One region of the Rhodoferax sp. GW821-FHT07F03 genome, then DNA from elsewhere that is predicted to be linked to it. Evidence: predicted binding sites of a transcription regulator. Region 1 holds the regulator's gene; the other holds the start of a gene.

Evidence for each region. The regulator sigma-54, encoded in region 1, starts transcription at its own class of promoters, with help from an activator protein. The targets are predictions, from matches to a motif close to TGGCANGNAANCTGCTTT.
Region 2: the regulator sigma-54 is predicted to act here: its motif matches at 1,828-1,845, upstream of AC07R0_RS12535 (pilin).

What each region holds. Positions count from the first base shown of each region.
Region 1 covers NZ_JBWKQM010000010.1:78,085-82,258, forward strand. Annotated here, with positions in the region: gene AC07R0_RS16385 (thiol:disulfide interchange protein DsbA/DsbL) at 1-238, shown strand, start outside; gene lptA (lipopolysaccharide transport periplasmic protein LptA) at 357-980, shown strand; gene lptB (LPS export ABC transporter ATP-binding protein) at 989-1,741, shown strand; gene AC07R0_RS16400 (RNA polymerase factor sigma-54) at 1,749-3,326, shown strand; gene AC07R0_RS16405 (THUMP domain-containing class I SAM-dependent RNA methyltransferase) at 3,432-4,174, shown strand, end outside.
Region 2 covers NZ_JBWKQM010000007.1:197,401-201,574, forward strand. Annotated here, with positions in the region: gene AC07R0_RS12525 (PglL family O-oligosaccharyltransferase) at 1-340, opposite strand, end outside; gene tfpZ (TfpX/TfpZ family type IV pilin accessory protein) at 337-1,104, opposite strand; gene AC07R0_RS12535 (pilin) at 1,184-1,792, opposite strand; gene AC07R0_RS12540 (3',5'-cyclic-nucleotide phosphodiesterase) at 2,002-2,781, opposite strand; gene AC07R0_RS12545 (FHA domain-containing protein) at 2,898-3,578, opposite strand; gene AC07R0_RS12550 (Stp1/IreP family PP2C-type Ser/Thr phosphatase) at 3,625-4,174, opposite strand, start outside.

The DNA.
Region 1 (4,174 bases):
CGCCTGGGCCGTGAAGCAGGGTCTGGACAAAACCAAGTTCACCGAGACGTACCAGTCTTTTGGCGTCAGCACCAAGGTGCGTAAGGCATCCCAGCTGCAGCAGGCCTACCAGGTCGCGGGCGTGCCCGCTTTGGGCGTGGCCGGCAAGTTCTACACCGATGGCAGCCAGGCGCAAACCATGCCGCGTGCATTGGTTGTTGTGGAATATCTGGTGGCCGAGCAGCGCAAGAAAGCCTGATTCCGGCATGGCCGGCAAGGCCGGAGAGATGAAAAAGCCCGCGTCAGCGGGCTTTTTTCTGGCTACGTCCAACTCGGGGTGAGGGGCCGTTACAATGAATTGCAAGATTCGTGCCTCTATGAAAATCAACACCCTACTCTCACTGCTCGTGGTTTGTTTCGTCGGTCTAGGCGGAGCGGCCCACGCGGAAAAAGCCGACAAACTCAAGCCTATGAATATCGAGGCGGACGCGGCGCGTTATGACGATCTGAAGCAGACCAATGTCTTTACCGGCAAGGTGGTGATGACCAAGGGCACCATCATCATCCGTGGCGCCCGCGTCGATGTGCGCCAGGATGCCGAGGGCAACCAGTTCGGCGTGGTGACGGCGGAGCCGGGCAAGCTGGCGTATTTCAAGCAAAAACGCGACGGCCTGGACGAATACATAGAAGGCGAGGGCGAAACCATCGAGTACAGCAGCAAGCTGGACAACGTGCGCTTCATCAAGCGGGCCATTTTGCGCCGTCTGGTCGGCAGCAAGGTGAATGACGAAATCACCGGCGAACTGATCGTCTACGACAACACCACCGATGTATTCACCGTGGACAGCGGCACAGCCGGCAGCAATCCCGGTGGCCAGAATGGCCGCGTACGCGCCATGTTGACACCCAAGGCTGCAGCGTCGGCTGCTAGCGGCGCGGCACCTGCCGGGCCAGCCCCGGTGCTGCGTTCCACCACCACGCTGGAGGGCGTGAAGAAGTGACGGCGGTGGTGGAGTCGGGAGAAAGCCGCCTGGAGGCGCGCCATCTGCAAAAAGCCTACGGCAAGCGCAAGGTCGTGAAAGACGTGACGCTGGCCGTCAAAAAAGGCGAGGTGGTCGGTTTGTTGGGCCCCAACGGCGCGGGCAAAACCACTTCCTTCTACATGATCGTGGGCCTGGTGCGGGCTGATGGCGGGCATATTTCCATCGACGGCCAGTCGGTGGAGCACATGCCCATCCACCGGCGTTCGCGCCTGGGCCTGAGCTATCTGCCCCAGGAAGCCTCGATTTTCCGCAAGCTCACGGTGGAAGAAAATGTGCGCGCCGTGCTGGAATTGCAGCACGACGAGGCCGGCAAGTCCCTCACCCGCACCGAGATCGAAAAGCGCCTGACGGCGTTGCTGCAGGATTTGCGGGTGGAGCATTTGCGTGATTCGTCGGCCATGGCCTTGTCCGGTGGCGAGCGCCGCCGCGTGGAAATCGCCCGTGCCCTGGCCACCCAGCCGCGTTTCATTTTGCTGGACGAGCCTTTTGCCGGTATCGACCCGATTGCGGTGATCGAGATCCAGCGCATCATCGGCTTCCTGAAGTCGCGTGGCATCGGCGTGCTGATCACCGACCACAATGTGCGCGAGACGCTGGGCATTTGCGACCACGCCTACATCATCAGCGACGGCAATGTGCTGGCCGAGGGTACGCCGTCCGAGATCGTGGACAACGCCGATGTGCGTCGCGTCTACCTCGGCGAACATTTCAAGATGTGATGCTCCGATGAAGCAAGGCTTATCCCTACGCGTTTCACAGCATCTGGCGCTGACGCCCCAGCTGCAGCAGTCCATCCGCCTGCTGCAACTGTCCACCCTGGAACTGAGCCAGGAAGTGGACCAGATGCTGGACGACAACCCGTTTCTGGAACGCAATATGGACGAGGCTGCACGCGAGGAGTTCGGCCTGGCCCAGTCCGACACGCCGGTCAGCACAGGGGAGCGCGAGGCTGAAATTGCTACAAGTTCTGTAGCTGAATACGCAAGTGAATCCAGCGCAGAAGCCCCAAATGATGCCGAATCCCCTTTAACTGGCGGTGACGACACCAGCTGGGACGGCGATGGCACTTCCGAGATCAAACCCGACGACAGCGAATGGGGCGGTGACGCCCCGGCGCGCCAGAACAACCTGGGTGAAGACGGCGAGATGGACGCCACCGAGCTGGCCCGCAACCAGGAGTCGCTGACCAGCTTTCTGCACCGCCAGGCCCTGGCCCTGCGGCTGGGGGAGGTGGACCAGGCAGCGCTGCGCTTTCTGATCGAATCGCTGAACGACGACGGCTACCTGGAAGACGATTTCGAAACCCTGGCGCGTGGTCTGGCGGGCGACGACGCCGAGGCCGTGGAAGAGCTGGTACACCGCTTCACGGTGGCCCTGAGCCTGCTGCAAAGCCTGGAGCCGGCGGGCGTGGGCGCGCGGCATCTGGGTGAATGCCTGTTGCTGCAGCTGGAGGGTTTGCAGCCCGTGCTGGGCGATGACCCGGCGCGCAAGGTGGCCATGCGCATCTGCCGCCAGTCCATGGACCTGCTGGCCCGGCGCGACGTGAAGCGCCTGGCCCAGCTGTGCCGCGCCACCGAGACCGATATCAAGGCTGCCATGGCGCTGATCGCCCGGCTGGAGCCCAAGCCGGGGCGGCGCTTTGTCGATGTGGAGCGCAACATCGTGGTGCCCGACGTGATCGTGGTCAAGGTTGGGCGCGGCGCCCAGGCCCGCTTCCGGGTACAGCTGAATGCCGAGGTCATGCCGCGCCTGCGCGTGCACGACATCTACGCCAATGCGCTGCGCCAGCACAAGGGGGGCGGCAAGGATTCATCGAACAACGCCGCACTGCAGCAGCGCCTGCAGGAGGCGCGCTGGTTCATTAAGAACATCCAGCAGCGCTTCGACACGATTTTGCGGGTCAGCAACGCCATCGTGGAGCGGCAGAAGAACTTCTTCAGCCACGGCGCGCTGGCCATGCGCCCTCTGGTGCTGCGCGAGATCGCCGACGAGTTGGGACTGCACGAGTCCACCATCAGCCGCGTGACCACCGCCAAATACATGGCCACGCCCTACGGCACCTTCGAGCTGAAGTATTTCTTCGGCTCGTCCCTGGGGACGGAGACCGGCGGCAACGCCTCCAGCACCGCGGTGCGGGCGCTGATCAAGCAGTTTGTCTCGTCCGAAGACCCAAAGAAGCCGCTCAGCGACAGCCAGCTGTCCGACATGCTGAAAGAGCAGGGCATTGAATGCGCGCGCCGTACCGTGGCCAAGTACCGCGAAGCGCTGCGCATAGCCCCCACGAACCTGCGCAAAGCGCTGTAGAACATGCTCTCCCCCAGGCCGCGTGCACGGTATGCCGCAGCTGGAGGAAAGAGCTTCGCCCCGCTTGCCCCAGGCTGCGTAGCGTGACACCATGGAAATAACGATATGAACCAACTCCAATTATTTTTACCCTGCGCCGCCGGCGTGGAAGAGCTGCTGGCCGAAGAGGTGCACGGCATTACCGGCCTGCAGGGCGAAGACCTGCGGGTGATGCGGGGCGGCACGCTGGTGCGCTCCTCCTGGCGCGACGCGATGCGCTTGAACCTGCACAGCCGCCTGGCGCAGCGCGTGCTGATCGAGCTGTCCAACACCGAATACCGCAGCGAAAAAGACCTGTACGAAGCCGCCAGCAACGTGGCCTGGGAGATCTGGTTCACGCCCAAGCAAAGCTTCAAGATCGAAGTCACGGCGCAGCACAGCCCGCTCAATTCGCTGAACTTCGCCGCGCTGAAAGTGAAGGACGCGGTGGCCGACCGCTTCCGCTTCAAGACCGGCGTGCGCCCCGACGTGAATGTGCAGTGGCCCGATGTGCGCATCTACCTGCACCTGACCACCGAGCGCGCCACCATCTACATTGACACCTCGGGTGACGCGCTGTTCAAACGTGGCTGGCGTGAAGACAAGGGCGATGCGCCGTTGAAGGAAACCCTGGCCGCCGCCATGATCGCCGCCAGCGGCTGGGATGGCACCACGCCCCTGTACGACCCCTGCTGCGGCAGCGGCACCATTGCCATAGAGGCCGCGCAGATCGCCTGCAATATTGCGCCCGGCAGCCTGCGCCGCTTTGGCTTTGAGAAGCTGTTGCCCTTCCAGCCCCATGTGTGGAGCGTCATTCAGGAGCAGGCCCA
Region 2 (4,174 bases), on a different contig from region 1:
AAGCGATATTGGTCAAACTGGCGTACTGGTTGCGCTGCCGCAAATTACCAAACGCCTCGCCCAGCGGGGTGGCATTCACCCAAGGCGTCAATTGCGCGCTCAGGCCGAAATACTGAACTAGGCCGATAGCACAGCTGAGTGCGCCTGCCAGCAGCCATGTGCTGGCTGCAACCCGTGGCCACGCACTACCAACAGGTCTGACGGCTTGCAGCGCCAGCACCCAAGCCACCGCGCAGCAGGCTGTGAGCCAAGGCACTACGGCGGACGTGGGGCCGGGGGCGAAGGGGTTGAGCCACGGAATAACGACCAGCGCGCTGGTCAGGATCTGACGAAGCTTCAAAAGCCGTCGCCTTTCAAAAAGCCCCGAATCTGCCCCTGCTGGTCGAGCACGGCGACCCAGTCTTGCCGACCGACCACAGGAAGGTACAGCCATTGCGCAAGGTCAGCGCCCTTTTCTGCAGCCAGCGCCTTGGCAGCGCCTTCTTGCGTGGGCTGCTTTTGTAAAAACAGCTCTAGCGGCTTGGCGCGCTGCAGCGATTTCAAGCCAGCCGCGCCGTCGTAGGGAATGTAAAACCCAGGGCGCGCACCATAGTCACGACCACCTGTGGCGGCCTCAAAAAGCACGTTGTTATGTTCTTCTGCATTCTTTGGAGGTCGAATGTCTACCAGTTGCGGGCCAGACCAAAATTTGGGTTTCAAGTGTGCTGGCAATGCGTCAAGTTCTTCCGCTGCTACATCTGGGGCAGAAATGACTCTGAAACGATCTACCTCGTGCACGAGATAAAGCGGCCTTGCTTGCCACACTGTCCACATGCCGTAAGCCAGCGCCGTAAGCTGAATCAGCGCAACCAAGCCCAAATCCATCCACAACTCTTTGCGAAGTTTTTTAGGGCTGAACAATACAAATGTGAGCAGCGGACCGCACACCACGTCCACCGACACCACTAACAAAAAAAGCTCTCGCCCGCCCGACAATTCGCGGTAAGGGTAGGTATACCAGACCCCTAACACCACCCATGCCGCTAGGGCTGCTACCAGCACACTACAGAGGGAATGGATTCCTGCCGCTTGGGCTGCAACACGGTAACGGGCTAAATCCAGCATTTTTTCGAGAGATGTAAGGTTACAAGGGCTAACAAAAAAGGAGCCCGAAGGCTCCTTTAGAACAAACGAACTTGGTCTATTAACGGCAAGAAGCTGGGCGGTATTTTGCCAACAAAGTGCCAGAGGCCGCGGTCTGAGTGAGTGGGTTGGCTGTAAATGTTGGCGTCCCCGCAGAAGCACCAATCACAGTACCACCGCAAACCCAAACAATCGCGCCAGCAGGAATGGTTGAGGAAGTTGCAGTTCCAGACAGCGCCGTAGTAGGTGCAGCACCGGCAGTAGCTGGTGCTGCTGGTGAGATAGCCAGGTCAGACTGAACACCAACAGCAACACCAGTACCGTTTAAAAGTGCGCTGTACAGGATAGTGACTTGTCCAGTCGTTCCATTAATACAAATGCTGTCAACGTTTTTGCTCAATGCGAGAGCGCCAGCACTACCATTACATAAAACAGTAGCAACGGGAGTAGCAGCGGGAGTTAACCAACCAGATTGAAATGGCAGAGCATTTTGGGCGTTTTCCTCCACCGCACTTTTAGCATTACCAGCCAAAGTAAGACCCTCGGTTACTTTGGCACGGACGGTGTAATCCTGATAAGCAGGCAAAGCCACAGCGGCCAAAATACCGATGATCGCAACCACGATCATCAGTTCGATCAGGGTGAAACCCTTTTGCAAAGAACGCTTCATAAAAACTCCAAGAGTGGGTGTTGAGACGGTTAAGTAGTGCACGTAGTGTGCCAATCTGCCGGGTCGCAATCTTCTGTGTAATCCGTCACGGTTTTCTCAAGTGCAGCCCATTCTTGCTGATTTCAAAGTTTGAGGTTGCCATTTTTGTCATCCTACAAAGATTGCACCGATAGAGTCGAACATTTTTGACGCACAAAAGATGTCATCTACTACACCTCAAAAACCTGCCCCGCCTTCAACCACCGAATGTCATGCGGAGCGTGACGACCCGATCCGTCAAACTGCGCAATCTCATCCATAATCAACTTCGTTTCGAACGGCTTGGTGTGGGTGATGAAAATCGGGAACTGCTGCTCGCCAATGCATTTAAGTTCCTCCGCCAAGGTCGCAGGGGACAAGTGCAGGCTACGGCGGGCCAGATCTTTTTCGCGGTTGCTGAACGCAGTTTCAATCACCAGAGCGGCTACATCCAGCTGCGCCAAGCGCAGCCAGAATGCGGGGTTGCGCTCCGTGTCGCCTGTGAATACCCAGCTTGGCCCATCTGCGGATACGGCGTAACCCACGGCGGGCACAGAATGTACGGCAGGCAAGGCCTCAATGCGCTTGTCACGAACGTGCACTATCTGGCCCAGGCTGATTTCGTTGAAACGGATAAATGGCTCAGCCTCTGAGGGAATCACGCTGAAGTCCGGCCAAATCACATTATTGAAAATATGCGCTTTGAGCGCGGCAATGGTGCCGGCCAGCGCATAAATCTGAAAAGGTCCAGTTCGCTGAGAAGCCACAGCATCCACCATCAGGGGCAGCGCTGCAACGTGGTCCAAGTGGGAATGGGTCAGGAAGATGTGATTGACTGCGCACATTTCATCCAATGTGAGATCGCCAACGCCGGTACCGGCATCAATCAAGACATCAGAATCAACCAAAAAGGACGTGGTTCTGCAGTCTTTGGCAATAGCACCAGAGCATCCCAGCACACGGACCTTCATGACCAGACCCTTTGATTCATTTTGAAAATGGGCCGCGCCATCCCATCGGTGTCAGCTACGGAAGTAGGCTTCTTAAAGCAGCGCGGTGCCCATGCTTCAACCAGACACCGGTTTTGTCAAGGCTGCACAAACTGCATTTGTGTGCCAGCCAGCTGCAAGAGATCGCCATTTTTCAGCGCCACCGGCGTGGCCCCTATTGCACTGCCATTGAGTACGGGCTGGGTATCACCTTCTACATGCACCACAACATAGCCGTGCGGGCGGCGCGTAATCGCAGCAACAGCAATGCCTGGCTTACCCAAAGTCGTTACTATTTTGGTCAAGGTGACTTCACGCCCTGCCGCTGCACCGGACAACACGCGTATGGCGGCCGTAATGTGCGGCGCTATTTCAGCCCCCACCAGCGGCATGGATGCCGAATGGTGCGACACACGACGCACCTGCTGACCAACACCACCGGCCAAAGGGCTGGGCCGAGAAGCCATGCCGCGTTCGAAACCCGAATCCATGCCGTCACCCACAAACTTGAGTTTGTATTTGCCGACTTCAATCAGATCATTGTTCTGCAAAATTTGCTTGCGGGCAGCCTTACCGTTGATGTAAGTGCCATTGGTGCTGTTTAAGTCCTCCAGATGGACTTCATTGCCCACCATCAGTACCACCGCATGCTCCCCACTGATCGCCAGGTTATCGATCACGATATCGTTATACGGCCTACGGCCCAGCGTCGTGCGGTCTTTGGTCAACTGCACCTCTTTGATGACTACGCCGTCGATTGAAACAATCAGTTTTGGCATGGTCAGTTACCGTGTCTATTCATGGAATTGGCACCTGTGAATGGATCTAGCTTCCCAATAGCCGGGATACGAGTCCCCGCTTCTTGGCGCCGGCCACCGCTTGGACAAGCAGGACCGTAATATTATCTCGCCCACCATGCGCATTGGCGATGCTAATCAGCTGTCTGGCCTTTTGCGCAAGTGGAGCGTCGGTCTCCATGATACGTGCGATCGGCGCATCATCGACCATATCCGAGAGCCCGTCCGAACACATCAGGTACAGGTCACCTTCTTCCACCCCATGCTCATGCACCTCCAGCAGCACGCTGTCATCTATCCCCAAGGCACGTGTCACCAAATTTTTGTTATTGGACGTCGCAGCCTGCTGAGGCGTAATCAGTCCTGCATCCAGTTGCTCCTGCAATAAAGAATGGTCCTTGGTGATTTGCTGCAATACATTGCGCCGAAAACGATAGCACCGTGAATCGCCGATATGGCCCACCAGCACGCGGCTATCTTGAAAGATGCCCACCACCAAGGTCGTGCCCATGCCCGCGTAATGCTCATTCACGTTGGCTGCGGTGTACACCGCCAAATTGGCGTTGTGCACGCAAGCA